Regions from separate parts of the Corynebacterium crudilactis genome, predicted to be linked through region 3. Evidence: predicted binding sites of a transcription regulator. Region 3 holds the regulator's gene; each other region holds the start of a gene.
What was found. The regulator LexA, encoded in region 3, represses DNA repair genes until DNA is damaged. The targets are predictions, from matches to a motif close to CGAACANNTGTTCG.
Positions count from the first base shown of each region.

Region 1: the regulator LexA is predicted to act here: its motif matches at 3,182-3,195, upstream of ccrud_RS11175 (HNH endonuclease signature motif containing protein).
Region 2: the regulator LexA is predicted to act here: its motif matches at 1,890-1,903, upstream of ccrud_RS05335 (HNH endonuclease signature motif containing protein).

Region 1 covers NZ_CP015622.1:2,395,225-2,403,317, forward strand. Annotated here, with positions in the region: gene ccrud_RS11160 (mannitol dehydrogenase family protein) at 1-270, shown strand, start outside; gene ccrud_RS15050 (cytidylate kinase family protein) at 343-2,448, shown strand; gene ccrud_RS11170 (gluconokinase) at 2,602-3,105, shown strand; gene ccrud_RS11175 (HNH endonuclease signature motif containing protein) at 3,266-4,423, shown strand; gene ccrud_RS11180 (isochorismatase family protein) at 4,471-5,031, shown strand; gene ccrud_RS11185 (DUF3618 domain-containing protein) at 5,095-5,370, opposite strand; gene bcp (thioredoxin-dependent thiol peroxidase) at 5,558-6,034, shown strand; gene ccrud_RS11195 (TetR/AcrR family transcriptional regulator) at 6,041-6,715, shown strand; gene acpS (holo-ACP synthase AcpS) at 6,705-7,112, opposite strand; gene ccrud_RS11205 (MDR family MFS transporter) at 7,123-8,093, opposite strand, start outside.
Region 2 covers NZ_CP015622.1:1,110,749-1,118,841, forward strand. Annotated here, with positions in the region: gene fdxA (ferredoxin) at 1-89, shown strand, start outside; gene dapC (succinyldiaminopimelate transaminase) at 98-1,204, shown strand; gene ccrud_RS05330 (GtrA family protein) at 1,256-1,822, shown strand; gene ccrud_RS05335 (HNH endonuclease signature motif containing protein) at 1,956-3,137, shown strand; gene dapD (2,3,4,5-tetrahydropyridine-2,6-dicarboxylate N-succinyltransferase) at 3,134-4,027, opposite strand; gene aroP (aromatic amino acid transport protein AroP) at 4,056-5,468, opposite strand; gene ccrud_RS05350 (DapH/DapD/GlmU-related protein) at 5,511-6,461, opposite strand; gene dapE (succinyl-diaminopimelate desuccinylase) at 6,530-7,654, shown strand; gene ccrud_RS05360 (LOG family protein) at 7,715-8,093, shown strand, end outside.
Region 3 covers NZ_CP015622.1:1,769,141-1,777,233, reverse strand. Annotated here, with positions in the region: gene ptsP (phosphoenolpyruvate--protein phosphotransferase) at 83-1,789, shown strand; gene ccrud_RS08340 (carbohydrate kinase family protein) at 1,863-2,828, opposite strand; gene ccrud_RS08335 (DeoR/GlpR family DNA-binding transcription regulator) at 2,825-3,604, opposite strand; gene lexA (transcriptional repressor LexA) at 3,907-4,665, opposite strand; gene ccrud_RS15225 (hypothetical protein) at 4,991-5,413, shown strand; gene nrdR (transcriptional regulator NrdR) at 5,520-5,972, shown strand; gene hrpA (ATP-dependent RNA helicase HrpA) at 6,009-8,093, opposite strand, start outside.

The DNA of each region.
Region 1 (8,093 bases), 630 kb from region 3:
GCCACCAAGCAGCGCATGCGCGCAGTACCAATCCTCAAAGCCGAGCTTGCCGCAGGCCGCCCAGGAAACGGTGCAGCGCTGTCCATCGCAGCCTGGATCGCCTATGTCCTAGGCACCGAGGAAGTCCGCGACACCCGCGCGTCCGAAATCGAGGAAGCAAAATTGCTGGACGACGCCCCCCTCGCGCTTTTAGGCGTCCTCGATTCCGAACTCGCGTCAAATGAAGTTATAAGCACCCACATCAAGAAGCTTGTTACTGAGCTCTCTTAATTGTTACCCCTCTAAGTGCCACCTGCCGATTCTCCGGGACTTGGTACGACCTCTTAAAACTTGGAGATTCCCGTGACTACCAAAGTCAAGAAGCCACCGGCAGGTGGAAACCTTCCTGCACACCGCGTTGTAACGTATGCACTTGGCGATGTCGCCAACAACCTCATGTTCAGCATGACCTCGATGTTCATCATGGTGTACATGACAGAAATCGTTGGCATCTCAGCAGCTGTCGCCGGCACTATTTACGGTGTCACCAAAATCTGGGCCGGTGCTGCCGACCTGATTGCTGGCCAAACTGTAGACCGCTTCCAAACCAAATGGGGCCGACTCCGCCCGTGGATTCTCTTCGGCTCTACCCCACTGGCTATTGTCTTCGTTCTGCTCTTTAGTACCCCGGCAGGCCTGAGTGGTGCCAGTGCCATCGCTTGGATTTTCCTCCTAGATGCACTGTTCCAAATCTGCTATTCCTTTGTGAACATCCCTTATGGTTCTTTGTCTGCATCCATGACACAAGATCCCGTGGATCGCTCCAGGCTTTCTGGTGCTCGTTCCATCGCCAGCTCTTTTGCCAGTGTGTTGCTCTCAGCGGTTGTATCCCCACAATTTGCTGATTCCTCGGCAGATAATATGCGACTAACGTTTACCATCACCTGTTTGGTCCTTGGTGTTATCGCAGTTGCGCTCTATCTGATCTGTTTCTCTAATTCACGTGAAGTAGTGCCCCGCCCTGAAGGAAAAATCTCCTTCAAAACTACATTCACAATGATTCGCCAGAACCGCCCACTCTTGATTCTGTGTGCAAGTACGCTCTTCCTATTGAGCGCAATGTTCACTAGCAACGCAGTGGCCATGTATTACACCCGCGATGTTCTGGGCAATGCTGCGTGGTTTACCTGGCTGATGCTGGCACAAACCATTGGCACCGTCCTGATCGCAACCTTGATTCCTTCCATCACGATCCGAATCGGTAAGCGTAACGGCTTCATGCTCGGCGCACTTGTCGTTATCGTTGGATATTCCTTAGTCTTCCTCATTCCTAATGGTCAGCTCCTTCCAGCAATGTTTACCTGGTTCCTCCTAGGAGTTGGTACCGGTTGTACAAATGCGCTGATCTTCTCCATGGAAGCAGACACTGTTGATTACGGCGAATGGAACTCCGGTATCCGCGCCGAAGGTGGCACCTACTCTGTTGTTTCCTTCATCCGTAAATGTGGACAGGGCATCGGCGGCTGGATCGGTGGCGCAGTCATTGCTGGCTTTGGCTATGTCTCCATGTCGCAAGCAGGCCAAAGCGACAATGCGTTGATGGGTATCCGCATCGCAACTGGTGCTATTCCTGCTGGTTTCGCTATAGCTGCACTCCTGGTCATCATCGCCTACAAGCTAGATACCAATAAGCACGGTGAGATCATCTCCGAACTCAACGAACGTCGCATGCAATCCGCGGTTGCTGATCGCCATGGACTTTCCTCTGAACAAGTGCAGGTCTCTGAGCTCGGAGATGGCCGAAACACCATCATCCGCCCTATCGGCGCCGATCACCCACCCATCATCACAGTGTTTGGCCAGCGCGGCTCAGGCGCTTCTGATATCGCACCAATGATCGCAGAACGCATGGGTGTCACCTATATCGGCCAGGCTTTCAGCTCCGATACCTTGGCTCAAGTTGATAAAAAAGATCTAATTTCCGATAGCAGCTTCAGCCGTTGGCTACGCACTGTGTCCTTCGGATCTACCCAAGATGCCGACATGGCTGCAGCTTCCCATCTCTCGGCCAACCATAAATTGGCAGAACAAAACACCAATGATGTACTCGAATCTGTTGCTGATGGTGGCGTGATGCTCGGCCGAAACGGTGCTTTGGTACTGGGACCTGTTGTGGGCACGTTGCATGTCAAATTCATTGCCCCATTGAGCAAGCGTATTGAACGTGTCACGCACAAGACTGGGCTGTCCGAATCCGCTGCTGCTGAGCAATGTAGCCTCGAAGACCGTCTGCGCGAAGAAATGTCTTATGCCTTGTACCAATGGAATCCTGGCCGAGATGAAAACTACGATCTCATTATTAACACCGGATCTATGACCTACGCACAGATTGTGGATCTAGTCGCGGAGACCTATGCACGGAAGTATCCGCTGCACGCAAGGATCATCCCAAATAACAGCAGTAAATAACCGCAAGCTTCCGTGATGTGACTAGTTGCACCACGGAGAATGTGGCACAGATCTTACAAAATAAGCCACAAAAGGTTATGATAGTACCAATAAGTTTTTGTGGCAGTTCCTGCATTCAGCAGTCGAGACGCCACCCAAGAAAGGATGAGAGACATGTCAGCAGATGATGGTTTGCACATTGTCGTCATGGGCGTTTCCGGCTGCGGCAAGTCCACAGTGGGAGAAGCTCTCGCCGCAGAGCTCGGCATTGAATACAAAGATGGCGATGAACTTCACCCCCAGGAAAACATCGATAAAATGGCTTCCGGCCAGGCGCTTGACGATGATGACCGTGCATGGTGGCTAGTCCAAGTTGGCAAATGGCTCCGCGAACGACCACACGGCGTTATCGCGTGTTCTGCACTGAAGCACTCCTACCGCGACCTACTGCGCACCAAATGCCCAGGAACTATGTTCGTCCACCTTCATGGCGATTATGATCTACTCCTCTCCCGCATGAAGGCACGCGAAGATCACTTTATGCCTTCCACCTTGCTGGACTCCCAATTCGCAACACTTGAACTACTCGAAGATGACGAAGATGGAAAAATCTTCGACATCGCCAACCCAATTGGTGACATCGTTACTCAATCCGCAGAGTGGGTTCGCAACAAGTAAATCTAAAACCCATATTAGAACAAGAATTTGTGTAGCTAACCTTGTTCTAATATGGGTTTTCCTTAAATCTAACAATCGAATAAATGTTCTAATAAAGGATTGAAGGTGTCCCATCCTTACGGCACAATAGAGATCAGAAAACATGAATCCAGGGGGAATTATGATCACTGACATCTACTTCAGTCACAACAACCCACACGACCCATACACCCACCACACCACCGAACTCAACCGAGATACCCACCAACTCTGGGTCATCCTCACCACCGACTCCGATGACTTTGACTCGGATTCTTTTATCACTGAAGCCATCCGTATCACCGGCTACTCCCGCCACGAAGTCAACAACGGCCTACATGCAATGGCTGCTATGACTAACCTCCCGCATCTACGCGCGATTCAAGAGCGCTATTACTTCCTGGGTATCCGCTATCTGGCCTCCATTATGATTGCGGTGGCTAAAGCAGATCCCGCCCTGTGGGAGGAGCTTGATCTGCGCATTACAGACGCGTTGACTCCAGTTACTGATGGGGAAGTTATGATCCAATCCTCCACTCTGGCTAAGCGTATTGCCATGTGGATTAAAGAACTCGATCCTGCCCCTGCCTCTGATCCATCATCCCAACAGGATTATGTCCAGGTCCACACCACTGATGAGGCCACCTATGTGCGTATCAAAATCAGCGGCTCCAACCGACACCTACTCAATGATATTTTCACCCAGCTCGCTGAGGTTGATACTGGTTTGCCTGAAGCGTTGATGGCGTTGTTGGCGGAGAAAACCACGGTGAAGGTCACTAAGTATCTTTATTCCCCGCATCATCATCCTGAGCAGTTATGGTCGCCTGATGATGGTGATATTGATCCTGATGCCTATGCCAATTGCGTGGTGGAGTGCGTGAAGGATCTTGATGGGGTTGCTGAGACCACGGAGAAGAGCTACACCCCGAGTGAGAAGATGAAAGCACTGATCCGGGCGAGGGATGGGCATTGTCGTTTTCCGGGGTGTTGTGTGAAGGCGAGTAAGTGCCAGGTGGATCATATTATTCCGTGGGATCAGGGTGGTCCGACTGCTGCGTGGAATCTGCAGTTGTTGTGTCAGCGGCATCATAATATGAAAACTGATGGTCGTTATGTGGCGGAGGCCAATGGGATGGCGGAGGTTCGCTGGGTTGGGCCGATGGATGTGCCGGCGGTGACGCGGCCGTCGGGTCCGTTGGTGAAGGAGATGCCGCGGGGTGTGTGGGGGCAGTTGTTGCGTAATCGGTTGCAGGCTCGTTTTGAACGGATCCGCGATAACGCACTCAACAGGGACTAGCATGAACTACAACAACACCAACTCATTCCACGGAAGGGTTTCTCACCATGTCACGCGCGCTTATTCTGGTTGATGTTCAAAAAGACTTCTGTCCAGGTGGCAGTCTAGCCACCGAACGAGGTGATGAAGTAGCTGGAAAAATCGGTGCTTACCAACTCTCCCATGGGGCTGAATACGATGTCGTTGTAGCAACCCAAGACTGGCATATTGATCCAGGCGAGCATTTCTCTGAAACCCCAGACTTTAAAGACTCCTGGCCAATCCACTGTGTCGCAGATTCCGAAGGCGCTGCAATGCACGATCGCATCAACACCGGCACCATTGATGAATACTTCCGAAAAGGCCACTATACAGCCGCCTATTCAGGGTTTGAAGGCACTGCAGTCACCGAAGAACTTCTCATGTCTCCATGGCTCAAGAATAAAGGCATCACCGATATCGATATCGCAGGTATCGCCACAGATCATTGTGTGCGTGCCACTGCTTTAGACGCGCTGAAAGAAGGCTTCAACGTCCGCATCTTGACCTCTATGTGTTCTGCAGTGTCCTTCGAAGCTGGAGACCGTGCATTAGAAGAACTCCATGAAGCCGGGGCGATCCTTATTTAGCCCCTATGCAGACAACAACACCCCACTGACAATTTAAGCCAGCGGGGCGGAGTCAGAAAAGCTTTAGCGCTGGGACAGCAGGCGCTGGATCTCCTTGAGGTCATTAGCCTTCTTGCGTCCACGCACAATGCTGAATACAACAGCACCAACGACGACAGCAGCAACGCCGAGAAGAGCCTTTTGTACATTTGGTTCCTGCAGCTTCTCAGTTGCCTGGTTCTTGGCATCGTCGACCAAGTTTGCAGGTTTGCTGCGGTCAGCTAGCTCATCGAGGGTGGAAGCCAACTGACGGCGGGTGCGCTCAATATCGCGCTGGATGTCTTCAATGTTGCGTGCCACTGCGCTACTCCTGATTGGTGTATCTGTGATCAACTAAAATTTGTTTTAACGCGTCATGAAAACCCGTTACTGGGAGTCCATATTACTGATCTCTTGCACTCTAGGTGCACTGGTCCCCAAATTGATGCTCAAACTCACCCTTGGTGCAAGGTATCTACAACTGCGACCACCGGCTATTGTGGAATACATGACTGAAGCGAAGCGCCTTGACCTTGGAGATATTCCACCCGCATTTTCTCTACCTAATGATTCGGGTACCACCACTTCACTGAGTGATTTCGCCGGAAAACAAGTTCTGGTGTACTTCTACCCCAAAGCAAATACCCCAGGTTGCACCAAGCAAGCATGTGATTTCCGTGATTCCTTGAGTTCTCTGAACGATTTAGACATTCAGGTTATTGGCATTTCTCCTGATCCAGTAGACAAACTGGTGAAATTCCGCGAAGACCATGAGCTGAACTTCCCGCTACTTTCCGATGCAGATAAGTCAGTAATGACTGCATGGGGTGCGTTTGGTGAGAAGAAGAACTATGGCAAGATTGTGCAGGGCGTTATCCGCTCCACTTTCTTGATCAATGCTGATGGCACTGTTGGTTTAGCTAAATACAATGTGCGAGCAACTGGCCATGTTGAACGCATCGTCCGCGAAATTACTGCGGCTTAGAATTTTATGACATCCGACAAAGCCCCTGAACAAGCAGAGGCAACGGTAGCTGCAGGTACTGAAATTTTGGTGCCACGCCGTCGCCCTGCCCAACAGCGCAGCCGTGAGCGGTTCAATCGCATCCTCATCGCTGCGCGTTCAGTGCTTGTCGATTTAGGTTTTGAATCCTTCACTTTTGATGAAGTAGCCAAGCGTGCGGAAGTTCCTATCGGCACGCTGTACCAGTTCTTTGCTAACAAATACGTGCTTATCTGCGAGCTGGATCGCGAAGATACGGCAGAAGCTGTTGCGGAATTAAAGAAGTTCTCAGATCAAGTTCCGGCTTTGCAATGGCCAGATATTCTCGATGAATTCATCGAGCACTTGGCTAGGCTCTGGCGCGATGATCCTTCCAGGCGTGCTGTATGGCATGCGATCCAGTCGACCCCGGCGACTCGTGCGACAGCTGCAGCAACTGAGAAAGAAATGCTAGAGATCATCGCTGAAGTCATGCGCCCTCTGGCTCGTGGTGCAGGCTATGAGGAACGCATGTCTCTTGCAGGGCTCCTGGTACACACCGTGAGTTCGCTGCTTAATTATGCGGTGCGCGATGAGGAAAGTTCAGAAGAAGTTTTCGAAAGCATCGTGGAAGAAATCAAACGCATGCTGATTTCTTATCTTTTCTCCGTGGCTACTGGCTAGTCAGCACACAGGTTGCCACGGCATAGTCGCCGTCGTGGCTGATGCTCAAGCTGGTGGAGAATTCTCCGATGGATTCGCGTACTTTCGTGGCCAATGCGGGGGCCAATTCGATTGCGACTCGGCCCCATGCATCTGCGCGGACTTCGATGTCGCGCCACACCACGTGTTCTTCGGCGATCACGGGCGGTTGCCCGTAAAGAGCCTGTGACCAGGCTTTAATGAAGGATTCTTTAGCCGCCCAGCGTCCAGCTAAATGCTCGGCGTGGCGGCTTCCCTGGCGTTCATTTGCTTTTCGACGCTCCCCTGCGGAGAACACGTCCATGAAAGAACTTCCCGGCTGTGCCAGCTGTTCCGCAAACGCCGAAATGTGAACGAGGTCTGTTCCGATACTGATCATGAGATCAAGTTTAGCGGGCGGACTTTTTCACAAAGAAGCTCAAGAGCAGAGCGAACACCGTGACGCACGCTGAGGCGAAGAATGCAGAGTTGGCGCCGTCGGCGAGGGCGACTTGTTGGGTTGCGCCGTCGATAAGCGCGTTGTTGCTGACGGTGGAATAAACCGCAATCATGACCGCCGTGCCTGCAGCGCCGGCGAGCTGTTGGAGGGTGTTGAGGATCGCGGAGCCGTGGCCGTACATATCGCCTGGTACGGAGGCCAGCGCGACTGTCATCAGTGGGGTGAATAGCAGCGCGAGACCCACGGAGAACACGAGGTGGACCGCGACGATGAACCAGATGTTGGTGATGTCATCGACAGTAGATAGCGCGAACAGGGACAGAACTACCAGTAACATTCCACCAATGACCAGCCCGCGTGGACCATGGCGATCGTAGAAGCGTCCCACGAATGGTGACAGTAAGCCTTCCAGCAATCCGCCCGGCAGCAACACAAGTCCTGCAACCAGTGCAGACACCAGCAAGGACCCCTGCAGGTACAGCGGCAAGGTATTCATCACACCAAGCAGCGCACCGAAAAGGGTAAGAAGCACCACCAACGGAATGGTGTATTCACGAATTGCCAGCGGACGTAGATCCAACAGAGCTTTATCCTGCTTGCCCATGACGATCTGACGCCACACAAACACCACAAGCGCGACAATGCCCACAGCCAGCACAATCAATGCACTTCTGTCCCCTTCCAAAATGCTGCCAATCGAGCTCAAGGCATACACAAGGCCACCGAAAGCTACCGCGGAAATCAGGAAGGAAATAACATCCAGAGGAGTTTTCTTAGGCTCATTAATATTGCTCAACCGCAGCGCACCAACCAGGCTTGCCACGAACACAAGTGGAACCATCACCCAAAAAATTGCATGCCAGGTAGAAAAGCTCAACACCACGCCAGCCACACTAGGCCCCAATGCAGGGCCAACTGCCA
Region 2 (8,093 bases), 660 kb from region 3:
ACGATCTGGGTTCTCCAGGTGGCGCTGCACGGCTTGGTGCGCAAGATTTTGATCACCCATTGATCGCTGCGTTGCCACCTCAGGCATAATTTAAGGCATGACAACCTCTCGTACCCCGCTTGTTTCTGTTCTTCCTGATTTTCCATGGGATTCGCTTGCTTCTGCAAAAGCTAAAGCTGCGTCTCACCCGGATGGGATTGTAAATCTTTCTGTTGGCACTCCGGTTGATCCGGTTGCACCCAGCATTCAGATTGCATTGGCAGAAGCAGCGGGGTTTCCGGGTTATCCGCAAACCGTAGGCACCCCAGAACTCCGCGCAGCCATTAAGGGCGCGCTTGAGCGCCGCTACAACATGACCAAGCTTGTCGACGCCTCCCTCCTCCCTGTCGTGGGAACCAAGGAGGCCATCGCGTTGCTTCCGTTCGCTTTGGGAATCACCGGCACAGTTGTTATCCCAGAGCTTGCCTACCCAACGTATGAGGTAGCTGCCGTGGCCGCAGGATGCACCGTGATGCGTTCTGATTCGCTGTTTAAGCTCGGTCCGCAGATTCCATCAATGATGTTTATCAACTCACCTTCCAACCCCACTGGCAAGGTGCTGGGCATCCCACATCTACGCAAGGTCGTGAAGTGGGCACAGGAAAACAACGTCATTTTGGCAGCAGATGAATGCTACTTAGGGCTTGGTTGGGATGATGAAAACCCACCGATCTCAATTTTGGATCCACGTGTGTGTGATGGTGATCATACCAACCTGATTGCGATCCATTCTTTGTCCAAGACATCCAACCTTGCTTCCTACCGCGCAGGTTACCTTGCTGGCGATCCTGCTCTGATTGGTGAACTCACTGAGGTCCGTAAAAACTTAGGCCTCATGGTTCCATTCCCAATTCAGCAGGCAATGATTGCAGCGCTGAATGATGATGATCAAGAAGCAGGGCAGAAGCTTATCTATGCACTGCGTCGCGCTAAGTTGATGCGTGCGCTTTTGGAATCCGGTTTCCAGGTAGATAATTCTGAAGCCGGACTTTACCTCTGGGCAACGCGTGAAGAACCATGCCGCGATACTGTCGATTGGTTTGCTGAGCGTGGAATTCTGGTAGCGCCAGGAGACTTTTATGGCCCTCGTGGCGCACAATATGTGCGTGTAGCAATGACTGAAACAGATGAGCGCATTAGCGCCTTTGTTTCTCGCCTGAGCTAAACACGACTAAGCTTATTTTGTTTAATCTTGTCCGTTGTTGAAAGAGGCCATTTGAGTTCCGAGCAAAAAACCTGGGGTAGTCGATTCCTTCACACCTCTCGGCAGTTCATCAAGTTCGGAATCGTCGGAGGCTCTGGAACCTTGGTCAACTTGGCAGTGGCTGCACTGTCCAAGAAGATTGCCGGATGGACGGCAGGGATCCATGAGAGCGATGCGTTCATGAACCTTCTAGGCTCCGCGTTTCATATCCGCTGGTTTCACGTCTTTATGACCATTGCATTCCTTGTGGCGAATATCTGGAACTATCAGCTCAACCGAATGTGGACTTTCAAGACGGCAACAATTGTTTCCTGGTGGAGGGGCTTTTTCCCATTCTTGGCTACAGGACTCGTTGCGTTTATCGTGAGCCAGGTGGTGGCAACGCTGCTCATGAACGAGACTTCTCCGATTGCTTTGTCCTCTGAAATTTTTGATGACTCCTCGGGCTTCCGGACCAAGTTCTACTGGGCACTGGTAATTTCCATCTTGGTTTCAATGCCGGTGAACTACATTGTGAACAAGTACTGGACCTTCAAGAAGCCTAAAACACGGGTTATTCTGGAGACCGAACCTTCTTAAAGTAAATTCCCCATATTCAGAGCCGTATTACCGTGTTCTGGTGTGGGGTTTTTATTACCCACATGTTCGAACACCTGTGTGAATATATTGTTGTGCGTGTCCCACGGTCGCTGCATAATGGTGGGTAGACAACATGATCACTCCAGGGGGAATTATGATCACTGACATCTACTTCAGTCACAACAACCCACACGACCCATACACCCACCACACCACCGAACTCAACCGAGATACCCACCAACTCTGGGTCATCCTCACCACCGACTCCGATGACTTTGACTCGGATTCTTTTATCACTGAAGCCATCCGTATCACCGGCTACTCCCGCCACGAAGTCAACAACGGCCTACATGCAATGGCTGCTATGACTAACCTCCCGCATCTACGCGCGATTCAAGAGCGCTATTACTTCCTGGGTATCCGCTATCTGGCCTCCATTATGATTGCGGTGGCTAAAGCAGATCCCGCCCTGTGGGAGGAGCTTGATCTGCGCATTACAGACGCGTTGACTCCAGTTACTGATGGGGAAGTTATGATCCAATCCTCCACTCTGGCTAAGCGTATTGCCATGTGGATTAAAGAACTCGATCCTGCCCCTGCCTCTGATCCATCATCCCAACAGGATTATGTCCAGGTCCACACCACTGATGAGGCCACCTATGTGCGTATCAAAATCAGCGGCTCCAACCGACACCTACTCAATGATATTTTCACCCAGCTCGCTGAGGTTGATACTGGTTTGCCTGAAGCGTTGATGGCGTTGTTGGCGGAGAAAACCACGGTGAAGGTCACTAAGTATCTTTATTCCCCGCATCATCATCCTGAGCAGTTATGGTCGCCTGATGATGGTGATATTGATCCTGATGCCTATGCCAATTGCGTGGTGGAGTGCGTGAAGGATCTTGATGGGGTTGCTGAGACCACGGAGAAGAGCTACACCCCGAGTGAGAAGATGAAAGCACTGATCCGGGCGAGGGATGGGCATTGTCGTTTTCCGGGGTGTTGTGTGAAGGCGAGTAAGTGCCAGGTGGATCATATTATTCCGTGGGATCAGGGTGGTCCGACTGCTGCGTGGAATCTGCAGTTGTTGTGTCAGCGGCATCATAATATGAAAACTGATGGTCGTTATGTGGCGGAGGCCAATGGGATGGCGGAGGTTCGCTGGGTTGGGCCGATGGATGTGCCGGCGGTGACGCGGCCGTCGGGTCCGTTGGTGAAGGAGATGCCGCGGGGTGTGTGGGGGCAGTTGTTGCGTAATCGGTTGCAGGCCCGTTTTGAACGGATCCGCGACCGAGCCCTCAATAAAGAAGACTAGTTGGAGTGCAAATCAGTGTTAAGCGCCACCACCTTGGTGTTGGTGACTGCGACAACTTGGCCACTGACTGAATCGCGCCTAAATACCAAGCTGTTTGTCCCTGCGAGGGCGGATGCTTTGACGAGGGATCCGTCGATAAGCACTTTGGTGCCTGCGGTGATGTAGAGGCCGGCTTCAATGATGCAGTCATCGCCGAGCGGTATGCCGCAACCGGAATTTGCGCCGAGCAGGCAGCGCTTGCCGAGCGAAATGACGTGTTGGCCACCGCCGGACAAAGTGCCCATGATGGATGCGCCACCACCAACATCTGTGCCGTCATCGACGGTAACACCTGCCGAGATGCGGCCTTCGACCATGGAAGCGCCCAATGTGCCTGCGTTGAAATTCACGAAACCTTCGTGCATGACAGTGGTGCCTTCCGCAAGGTATGCGCCGAGTCGGACGCGGTCGGCATCGCCAATGCGCACGCCCGAGGGAATCACGTAATCCACCATGCGTGGAAATTTATCGACGCTAAACACTGTCACCTGGCCACGACGTGACAGGCGGGCTTTGGTGAGTGCGAAGCCTTCTACAGCACAAGGTCCAAAATTGGTCCACACGACGTTGTTTAAGAGTCCGAAGAGTCCATCGAGATTAATTGTGTGCGGGCGGAAAGTTCGATAGGAGAGGAGGTGAAGGCGAAGCCATGCATCGTAGGAATCGACAGGGGGAATGTCGGTTTCGATGGTGGTATTCACGATCTTGCGAGTGACACCGCGATCTTCATCAACACCTTCAAGTGGGGTGAGCGCGGAGTGATCGGTGGTACCGATTTCGGGGTACCACACGTCAAGGACAGCACCAGTGGAGGACAGGGTTGCAATTCCGGTTGCGGAAGCAGTAGTCATGACCTCCAGAATAATTTCTATAGGGCTATCAGTTCAAGTCGGAAGTTTTACGTCCACCTCTAAAAGGGCTATTCACCGTGGCAAAAGACAGCAAAATTAGGAAGCCGTAGACGATAGCAACAGAGTAAACCTGGCCGCGAGAAGCAGTATCGCCGAGCATGAGGAGAACCAAACCTGTGAGCAATACCAACGTAATGATGCCTAACCAAGGGTGTGCCCACATACGCACTGTGGAAATCTCGCTGTTTGCTTCAAGCACTTTACGTAATTTCAGCTGTGACAACGCGATCATTGCCCAGACGACAATCAAACAGCCACCCACAGCGTTGAGGAGAAAATCAAGGAGTCCAGCTGGATTCCAGTATTGGAGACCGACAGAGACGAAAGCGAAGAACATGGACAGCAGCACAGCATTGGTAGGAACGCTGCTGGAACTCAGCTTGCCGAATACGCGAGGGGCATCCTTCCGGTTAGCCATGGAAAATACCAGGCGGGAGGTTGCGTAAATCTGAGCGTTGAATGCAGACAGCAATGCGAGGACAATGATTGCTTCCATGAAGCCCACCGCACCTGGAATATTAGCCATTGCCAAAATCTGAGTGAATGGGGAATCCGCAGCAGTGTCTGCGCCATTGATGGATTCGAAGGGCATGAGGAAAGTAATCACCAAAACAGAACCCAAATAGAAGACTGAAATGCGCCAGATCACTGCACGTACCGCGAGGGAAATTGCTTCGCGTGGCTTATCAGATTCCGCAGCAGCGATGGTGACAATTTCTATGCCGCCGAAGGCGAATGCCACAGCCAAAAGACCAGCAGCAACACCAGGAATACCATTCGGCATGAAACCATGATCGCCGATAAAGTTCGAAGTTCCCACAAACGTAGTGCCGGGCAGCAGTCCGAAGATCAAAGCGATGCCAATGAGCAGGAAGACCGCAATCACAGCAACTTTGATGAAGGCGAACCAGTATTCGAATTCACCAAAACCACGAACTGCAGCGAGATTTACTACGGCAAAAAATACAACACACACCAGAGATGGAATCCAAGGAGCAATTCCAAACCAGGCTCCCATGATTGCAGCGGCACCGGTCATTTCTGCACCCATCACCATGATGAGCATGAACCAGTACAACCAACCAAGGGAGAAGCCAGCCCAGTGTCCGAAGGCATCTTCGCCATAGCGGGAAAAGGATCCGGAGGCAGGACGTGCTGCGGCCATTTCGCCGAGCATCTGCATGACAAGGACAACGATTACTCCAGCGATGATGTACGCCAAGAGCACAGCAGCACCGGCGGCGCGGATGCCGACGCCGGTGCCAAGGAACAGTCCGGCGCCGATTGCGGAGCCGAGTCCCATCATTGTCAGGTGGCGGGTCCGTAGTCCGGTTCCCAGCCCTTCATTAGTTTTAGATGAAGCAGTTTTGGTGGAAGCCATGAATTAACCGTAAACCCACATGCCACTAGTTATGAAAAGCGGTCAGGATTTTTGACGTGCAACAGGCTCGTGGTATCCAATTTCGCGCCTGATTGACCAGTTATCTTGGCCTTCGATTGAATTCACTGTGCGGAATTCTTCATCGGCTGCAAACCAAATGGGGGTATCGGAGTCTAAGACGATGTTGTTTCCAATATCGCAGTTGTCTCCGAGGCTGACTCCCACGACTCCGGAGCTCACACCAAAGTGGCAGTTCTTTCCGATACTCAGCGGCAACCGTCGTTGTTTTTCATCACGAGGTGACATGACGATGGAAGATAATCCGATGTCAGAGTTTTCACCAATAACTACTCCGGAACTGAGTCGGCCTTCAATTTTGGCTGCACCGAGGGTGCCTGAGTTAAAGGAGACAAAGCCTTCGCGCAGCACAGAGGTACCCGGCGCGAGATAAGCGCCCAAACGTACTCGTTCTGCTTCGGAGATGCGGACTCCTGCAGGGACGACATAATCGACCATGCGGGGGAGGCGGTCCACGCAGTAAACGTGGATTAAGCCGCGGGAGCGCAAGGCACCGCGGACCCATTCAAAGTTTTCTGGCAAGCAGGGGCCTTTGTTTGTCCACACAACGTTGGAGAGTAGCTCTAGGCAGTTGCTCATGTGTAATTCGTGTGGGCGGACAAGTCGGTGTGACAGCAAATGGAGACGCAGGTATACATCGTGGGCGTCAATCGGTGGTTGTGAAAGGTCTGGGATGATTGTGCGAACCGCAACTTGTTCCACGAGGCGGTCTTGATCAAGTTTGACCAATTGCAGCATGCGTGGGGTTAATTCATTTGCGCCTAGGCGGGTGGTGCCAACTTCCAGGGGATAGCGTTCTGCCCATTGTTCTGGGTTGAACTTCTGCGGGTCTGGGTACCAGGTGTCCAAAACGGTTCCGTCCATTGCGATATTGGCAATGCCGATCGCTTGGGCTCCGCGAATGTTCTCACTCAATTTTTCTTGACCGCTTTCAGGGTGCGTTAAAAAGACTTGTGTAGAAAAAGGTTTGTAGGCTTGCACCTGTGAATCATCAACATCTCAACTCTGAACATGCGCCAGAGCTAGATCTTTTCGGCGACCCAATTATCCTTACTCAACGCCTGGTAGATATACCGAGCCCTTCGGGTGAGGAGAAACAGATCGCAGATGCAATCGAAGGTGCCCTTCGAAAACTAAATCTACCTGGTGTGGAGGTGCTTCGCTTCAATAACAACGTTCTTGCGCGAACCTCTCGAAATTTGTCTTCGCGGGTGGTGTTGGCAGGTCATATTGATACGGTGCCTATCGCGGATAATCTTCCTAGCCGGTTGGAAGATGGAATCATGTATGGCTGCGGCACTGTGGACATGAAATCAGGCTTGGCTGTCTATTTGCATACTTTTGCCACGTTGGCGGTTTCTCCAGAGCTTCGCCATGACCTCACTTTGATTGCTTATGAATGTGAGGAGGTTGCGGATCACCTTAATGGGCTTGGTCATATTCAGGCTGCGCACCCAGGTTGGTTGGAGGCGGATTTGGCTTTGCTGGGTGAGCCTACCGGGGGTTGGATCGAGGCGGGGTGTCAGGGCAATCTGCGGATCAAAGCTACTGCGCATGGTGTACGTGCGCACTCTGCCAGAAGCTGGTTGGGGGATAATGCGATGCATAAACTAGCTCCGCTTATCTCTGAGATCGCGGCGTATGAACCAATCAATGTCAACATTGATGGCTTGACTTATCGAGAGGGAATGAACATCGTTTTTTGCGAATCTGGTGTGGCCAACAACGTTATTCCAGATCTTGCCTGGATAAATATTAATTTCCGTTTCGCACCAAACCGGACTCTCGATGAAGCGATTGCACACGTAGCCCAGGCGCTTGACCTTGATGGCTATGAAGGCATCGAATGGGCGGTGGAGGACGGCGCGGGTGGTGCCCTTCCGGGCTTGGGCAAGCAGGTGACAAGCGGGCTTATCGACGTTGTTGGTCACGGAAAAATTCGCGCAAAATTTGGCTGGACCGATGTGTCACGATTTTCTGCCATGGGAGTGCCAGCGCTTAACTTTGGTGCAGGTGATCCAAGCTTCGCACACAAGCGCGATGAGCAATGCCCAGTGGAGCAAATTACTGAGGTAGCAGCAATGTTGAAGCATTACCTGAGCGCGTAACAACTTTCGGGGCTATCGTGGGGCTTTATAAAAATATGTCACTTACCGGGAGGAAACACGATGGCTCCTAAGCAAACCCCTAGCCCTGAGAAAAATCGCAACCTGGTGGGACCAGTGTTGCAGCGCCGGCAGTCTGAAGGAACTTTTGATCAGCGCTTGCTGGAAATGCGTTCAGATCACGATTGGAAGCATGCAGATCCTTGGCGCGTACTGCGTATCCAATCTGAATTCGTTGCCGGATTTGATGCCCTCCATGAGATGCCAAAAGCCGTCACTGTTTTTGGGTCTGCACGCATCCAAGAAGGACATCCTTATTATCAAAAGGGTGTGGAACTCGGCGTGAAGTTGGCTGAAGCTGACTACGCAGTTGTCACCGGAGGGGGCCCAGGGCTTATGGAAGCACCCAACCGTGGTGCTGTTGAAGCGCAGGGGCTTTCGG
Region 3 (8,093 bases):
AATAACTAAATGTTTGAATAGTTGCACAACTGTTGATTTTATGGTGATCTTGAGAAAATAAACTCAATGATTATGAGGATGGGTGGCTACTGTGGATGATGTGAATCATGACACTGTATTGAAGGGCACCGGCGTTGTCGGTGGAGTCCGTTATGCAAGCGCGGTGTGGATTACCCCACGCCCCGAACTACCCCAAGCCGGCGAAGTTATCGCCGAAGAAAATCGTGAAGCGGAACTTGCTCGCTTTGATGTAGCTGCAGGAACTGTGTCTTCGCGATTGCTAGAGCGCTCTGAAGCAGCTGAAGGCCCAGCCGCAGAGGTGCTCAAAGCTACTGCTGGCATGGTCAATGACCGTGGCTGGCGTAAAACTGTTGCGAAAGGTGTTAAAGGCGGGCACCCAGCTGAATACGCTGTCGTTGCTGCAACCACCAAGTTCATTTCCATGTTTGAAGCCGCTGGTGGCATCATCGCAGAGCGCACCACAGACCTGCGCGATATCCGTGACCGCGTCATCGCAGAAATTCGTGGAGAAGAAGAGCCAGGACTGCCAGATGTTGCAGGTCAGGTTATCCTCTTTGCGGATGATCTTTCCCCTGCAGATACCGCAGCTCTTGATACCGATCTGTTCGTTGGGCTTGTCACTGAACTTGGCGGCCCAACCAGCCACACCGCAATCATTGCGCGCCAGCTGAACGTGCCATGCATTGTCGCCACCGGCGCTAGCATCAAGGACATCAAGTCCGGCGAAAAAGTGCTTATCGACGGCAGTCTCGGCACCATTGACCGCAACGCCGACGAGGCTGAGGCTACAAAGCTGGTCGAAGATTCACTTGAGCAAGCTGCCAAGATTGCGCAGTGGAAGGGGCCAGCTCAGACAAAGGATGGACACCGAGTTCAGCTTCTTGCCAACGTGCAAGACGGAAACTCAGCGGTACAAGCTGCAAAGACAGAAGCTGAAGGCGTGGGACTCTTCCGTACAGAGCTGTGCTTCCTTTCTGCGACGCAAGAGCCAAGCGTAGAAGAACAAGCCGAGGTTTATTCCAAGGTTCTTGATGCATTCCCATCATCTAAGGTCGTTGTCCGCTCCCTAGATGCTGGTTCCGATAAGCCTGTTCCATTTGCTTCCATGGCAGATGAAATGAACCCAGCTCTTGGTGTCCGCGGTCTACGCATTGCACGTGGGCAGGTTGATTTGCTCACACGTCAGCTCGATGCAATCGCCAAGGCTAGCGAAGATCTTGGCCGTGGCGAAGAAGCTCCTACGTGGGTGATGGCTCCTATGGTGGCCACTGCCTATGAGGCCAAATGGTTCGCGGATATGTGCCGCGAGCGTGGCCTTATCGCTGGTGCCATGATTGAAGTTCCGGCCGCCTCATTAATGGCTGATAAAATCATGCCTCACCTGGACTTCGTATCCATTGGTACCAATGACCTCACCCAGTACACCATGGCTGCCGATCGTATGTCCCCAGAACTGGCATACCTGACCGACCCATGGCAGCCAGCAGTGCTGCGCCTGATCAAGCACACATGTGACGAAGGTGCACGTTTTGATACTCCGGTAGGTGTCTGTGGCGAAGCGGCAGCTGATCCTCTCCTAGCTGCGGTACTCACCGGCCTTGGAGTGAACTCCTTGTCCGCAGCATCAACTGCTCTTGCCGCAGTGGGAGCTCAATTGGCAGAGGTAACTCTAGAGACCTGCAAGAAGGCTGCAGAAGCAGCTTTGGATGCTGAAGGTGCCACTGAAGCTCGAACAGCGGTACGCGAAGTAATCGAAGCCGCAGGCTAAATCTGAACATTAAAATGCCTCACCCTGATTTTTCTTAAGGGCGAGGCATTTTAATTTTTATAGAGGAAATTAGTTAGGCAAGCGGTGTGATCACAACATGCTGTGCCTGCAAACGATCCGGAGTAGGGATGTAGTTATCCCATTCACTTCCTTCTGCATTGGCATAGGCAACACCATTGATCAGGCATTCCGTTGCGGTTTTGCCATCGTTAGATGCTGCGAGGAAACCAGCGGAAAATGATTCCCGCCAATTAACCCCTTGCTTGCCAGGGGCGCTGGCATAGCTAGCTAATAAAGCATCAGATGCAGACACATACAATGATTCGGTGCGTTTATTGGTCACGACGACTTCTGTCACACCGCTATTAATAAGTGCTCTAGCTGCAGCAACTGTGGGGGAGAGATCTCCATCAGCCCACGGATTTCTAAGCGTTTTAGGCTCTAATTCCGTGGCTTTTTCGATCTCCTCTGCAGCAACAATAAGCAGATCAGGGGATGTCGCGGCAAGCTGGCGAATAACTGCGCGTAACGCTGCTCCTGTAGCAGCAATCGCGACTTTCACATCGGGGTGATATAACCGAAGTGATCTCACCACATCGACAAACCATGCAGCTGGTGCAACAGAGGGTAGGTTTCCACCGAGTAAGACCCACGATGCTTCCTCTGCTCTACGCACCACCAGATCACGAAGGATCGCTAACTGGGAGACGTCCAAAGGCATGGGGGAGTCTTTGAACTTTGTTTCATTGCCTTCCACGTCCCGCATTGTCAGATGCATAGGAATTGGACCTGCCACAGGAATGATTTCATGTGGCAACCCGGCAAGAGTGACTAGACGCAGATAATGGGAAATCTCTGGGGCAGGGAACACCGCAAATGTTTCATTTCCACCATAAAACAACGTGGCAGCAACACCTGTGCCAAATCCTCCTGCGACAGTAGAAACCTGCCTAATTTTATTTGCTTCACCGATTTCGATATGCCCATCCAGCTCATTGGTGCTCAATAAGTATGGGCTTGCCGTAACTGTGAGAATCATTCTGCAATCACAACTTCTACATCGCGATCACGCAACTGCTCAATGAAACTTGCAGGCGCTCCGGAATCAGTCACCACTACATCGATATCTTCTATGGCACCAAAACTCACAAGGTAATCAGTGCCCATCTTGGTAGAGTCACACAAGACCACCACCTTGTGCGCATTGGTGATCATGGCAGACTTCATGGCTGCTTCTTGAGAATCTGCTGTAGACAAACCATGATCTAGAGTCAGAGCATTAGTACCAATGAACACGACATCTGCTCGCATAAGTGCCAGTGTGCGCAAAGCGGTATCGCCGACTACTGCCTGAGTAATGGCTCGAACGCTGCCACCGAGCAGCTGCACATCATCGAGTCCTGCGTTAGCCAAGTTCAATGCAATAGGAAGACAGTTGGTCACGATGGACCACTGCTTAGCATTAACGTGTTCTGAGATGAGATCAGCCAACGCAGTAACAGTGGTGCCTGCATCGAGGAAAAGTCCGCCATGCTCAGATGGAAGAAATTTCATAGCAGCCTTGGCGATCGAATACTTAGCTGAAGATGCAGATCGGAATCGAGTATCCAAGCTCAATTCAGTGGTTTGGAAGGATTGTGTGGCTACAGCGCCACCATGGACGCGATGGACAATGCCTTCGCGATCCAAAACTGCGAGATCTCTTCGGATGGTCTCTGCGGTGACATCAAATCGGCCAGCTAATTCGGTGACATTTACACGTCCCTCTACTGCCGTTAATGAGGCAATCTGACGACGGCGCTCCTCTGCGTACATGTCACTCCTTAAAGCAAAAAGCCTATTTACTAAATATGTCCGAATTTCAAACCTATTGTCTCACTGTGTAACGACTAAAAGCGCTATTTAGTTGCAGTGAAGGTCTGAAACGCTGAAAAAATCAAAAAATCGGGCAGCGATTATCTAATAATTGAGCATAAAATATGGAAAACCCACAGGTAAACTCACTTTTATTATCAATAAAAACTTATTTGCCCGATCACCCCCGAATGTGGTTACCAAAAAGAAATCCCGCCACAGCATGTGAGAACACATGCTGGCGGGATATATGGAATCTGTGTTTAAAGCTTACGCATCACAGACACGACTTTGCCCATGATCTCAGCATTTTCGGCTGGAATTGGAGCGAATGTGTCGTTGTGTGGCAGTAGCCAAATTCCGGAAGAATCTTTATGAAATTCCTTGACGGTTGCTTCGCCGTCAATCATGGCAGCGACGAATTCACCTTGTTCTGCGACTGGCTGGGAACGAACCACCACCCAGTCACCGTTAAGAATTCCGGCATCTCGCATGGATTCCCCAACTACCTGGAGCATGAAGAGTTCGCCATCACCAACAATTTCTGCCGGTAGTGGGTAGTATTCTTCAATATTTTGCTCTGCCAGAATAGGGCTTCCTGCAGCAATTTTACCTACGACAGGAATGAAGGAAGTCGGGCCGGTAAGTTCTGGCACAGGGGAGCCACTTTGAGCAGACTTATTCTTATTAGCAGCTGTTTTAGTGGAACGGGACTCAGTTTCAGGCAAGTGGCGAACATCAACAGCGCGAGGCTTGTTGGGGTCCCTGCGGAGAAAGCCCTTTTTCTCCAGCTCTTTAAGTTGGTAAGCAACCGACGAGGTGGACTGAAGTCCAGCTGCGTCACCGATTTCCCTGATGCTTGGTGGATAACCGCGAAGCACTACGGCATCTCGGATAACCTCCAAGATCCTGCGTTGTCGATCTGACAAACTGGCTGGATCTGGCTTCCCGTTGGGCAGTGTTTTAACTACGCGGCTACCGCGGCTGCCTCGTGTGCCTGCTGGCTTCTTTTCGATTGCCATTTCCCGTTCCCTTCTTTCCTTGTGCGCCAGGGTGGCGCTAAAAAACAATGTCTCTTCCGGCAAGATTGCGCCGAATGTAAAATCTCAGGGCCAAAAGTTGAGCTATTCGAACTTCTGTCAGTATTTCTAGTTCCTAACCATACAGGTTTTCCTGCGGAAATGGTACGAGTGTTCGAGTTTTTCCACGACTCTCTAGACAGCGTTCGAGTGAAGTGCTATAAATCAAATGTAGAAACTTACTCGAACATGTGAACGGTAATGGTGTTCGAATGTGTCATAGGTAAAAGTTAAGATGTGGGCAAACATCTAAGGTGGGAGAATTGAAATGACTATCTATGCAGGTAAAGGTATTGAAGAGCATATAGTTCACCAGGGTAATATCGTGCCCTCTGCGGCTGTATGGATGCAGGATATCCCCAGTGGAAAAGTTGTAAATAAGAGACATGTTCGAACGATTGATTGTTCGAATTTAGATCGTTTTCAACAGCCTAAGAGTCTCCGAATTAAACTGCACGATGTTCGTGATTATCCAGTATCACAGCCCCCTTCTTTGCTGCTGCCTTTGGAAACTCAGATGAGTAGTAATGCTCACGCGCGTTCGATTAAAGATCTATTCAAACAATGGGCTGGCGGCGCTCTGTTTGGCCTCGTTATTTTTGCCGGCATTCTTTTATCCCAATCAGAGGAAGAAGAAGCCCCGCAGAATTTCTATGACACCCACGTTGTTGGGCTCAGCCTCGGGCGCTAAACATCAGCAAGATGAAGCTGGCATAAACTAAAGGCGATACCACTCATTCACAGATATCAGGCTAAGGCCTAATGTTGATGTAAATGATGAGGGAAAGGAGCCGCTAATGTACTGCCCATTTTGCCAACATGATCATTCGAAAGTCATTGATTCTCGTGTCATTGACTCTGGAAGCGCGATTCGAAGGCGCCGTGAATGCAGCGAATGCGATGGACGTTTCACCACCATCGAAAAAGCTGTGTTACTCGTGCTCAAAAGAAACGGTGTCACCGAACCATTCAGTAGGGAAAAGGTGGTTACCGGTGTCCGTCGAGCATGCCAGGGGCGCGATGTATCTGATGATGCACTCAAACGCCTTGCCCAACAAGTGGAAGAAACTGTGCGAAGCAGTGGAAGTTCTCAAATCCGCGCCAATGAGATCGGCCTGGCTATCCTCGATCCACTGAGGGAATTGGATGAAGTGGCATATTTACGCTTTGCATCTGTGTATAAATCTTTTGAAAGTGCAGATGACTTTGAAAAAGAAATCCGTCTAATGCGACGAAGGGGAAGGGACTAACTCAATGATCTGAGCTAGTCCCTGGGCCTCTATTGGTTAACGCAACTTAGCGATAGCCTTCTGGATCCTTTGCGGCGAAACCGGCCGTGGCGTACCTAGCCGTTGTGCGAAAAGACTCACGCGCAGTTCCTGAATTTGCCAGGCGATATCTTTTGCTTCTTTTGTATTAGCCCTTTGCGCAGGCAACTTTTTCAGTTGCTTTGCAAACTGCTCTTCAATCAGATTGATCTCATCTTGGCGATCAGCATCGCGATCAGGATTCTGGTTCATTTCTTCCAGACGAATCATCAATGCTTGAAGATACCGAGGCAGGTGCCGTAAACGGCTAATACCGTGAATACTGACTGCATTTTTAGGCAGCAGGAAATCTAACTGAGCAGACATATCCTCAATTGCAGGACCTGACCACGTAGCTAGCTCGGACAGCACCGAAGCATACTGGACTAAAGCAGGGGCAAGATCAACAACAGTGCGTCGAACAACTCCAGAAGTTTCTGGTTTTACCTTCTCGAGGAGTACCTGGAACTCTTCTGGGGAACGGACAGCACCACCATGCTCCAGCATGAGATCTCGGATTGCGGCAATGCGTGCATCAGCAACTAATCCTTCAGCACCGCCATGTGGGTAGTTGTCTACAGCTACGCGCTGTTGCAACGGCAAGCCCTTGACCATTTGCTTTGTAGACACTTCAATCTCACGCATCAACAAAGTCAGGGTGGCTGTGATCATGGAAGCATCAGCAGAAGCCTTAGTGGGCATGACCTTTACAGAGACGCCCGTGGGCGTAACCACCAATGCTGGGAATGCGGTGACTGATTGGCCATCAACAGTGGTTTCGATTTCCTCTTGGACTGTGCCCAATGTTTCGGTTGTCCACTGAGCTGCTTCATCTTGCTCAGAAGATTTAGCCACACTAGAAACAGAGGCTCTAATCTGGTTTGCGCGACGTTTCTTCAATGCCTCAAGATCACGGTCACGATCAATGATTTTTCCGTGTCGATCTACTGCAGCATAAGAAATGCGGAGATGATCTGGAAGTTTGGCAGGATCGAAATCAGAAGAGTTGATTCCTTGGCCACCCAAAGAATGCAACGCATCGGCTAATTGGGTGGTCAAAGGCGTCATATAAGGGCGTAGAAGGGGAAGTGCACGTTCTGCGAAATCTGGAGCAGGAACGACAGTACGCCTTAATGCCTTTGGCATGGTGCGAATTAATTCTGTCACCAAATCAAGCCTTAAACCTGGAACAAGCCAATCAAAGCCTTCTGTATCCAAACCACCAAGTACCGGAATAGGAATGAGAACGGTCACGCCGTCTTCGCGATGTCCAGGTTCGAAATGGTACGTGAGATCAAAAACTAAACTGCCCTTGAGCCACTTATCTGGGAAGGCTTCTTCGTTGACTGCATCAGCATCTGCATTGATCAGGCTCTCGGGGTCAAAATCGAGAAGTTCAGGAGAGTTCCTGGACGTCTTTTTCCACCATGCATCAAAATTTCTAGTGGTGGTGGCATTATCCGGAAGCTTTGCATCGTAGAAATCAAACAGGGTTTCTTCATCAACGATGATATCGCGACGACGAGCCTTCGCCTCTAGCTCACCAATTGCTTCCAATTTGGACACATTGTCATGGAAGAAGCGGTGATGAGTAGACCAATCACCCTCAATGAGCGCATGGCGGATGAACATATCGCGGGCCGCAACAGGATCAACAGTATGAAAGGGAACAACTTTATCGGCAATAATTGTGACACCGTAAAGAGTTGATTTTTGGTGCACCATGCCAGCACCACGTTTGGAAGACCAATAAGGCTCCGAGTACTGATGCTTGAGCAACGGCCCTGCAGCTTTTTCTACCCATTCAGGCTCAATTTTTGCCACATCGCGAGCCCAGAGACGTGATGTTTCTACCAATTGGCCAGCCATGACAAATTGAGGTGGCTTCTTAGACAACGCAGAACCAGGGAAGACGAGGAATTTTGTTCCCCTGGCACCAGAAAACTCTCGGCTTTCCCCATCGCGGGAGCCAATTTGAGAAAGTAATCCTGTCAGCAAAGACTGGTGAATCATATCTGGGCTTGCCGTCCCAGCTACTTGTTCTTTTTTAGCCCAGCCAAGTTG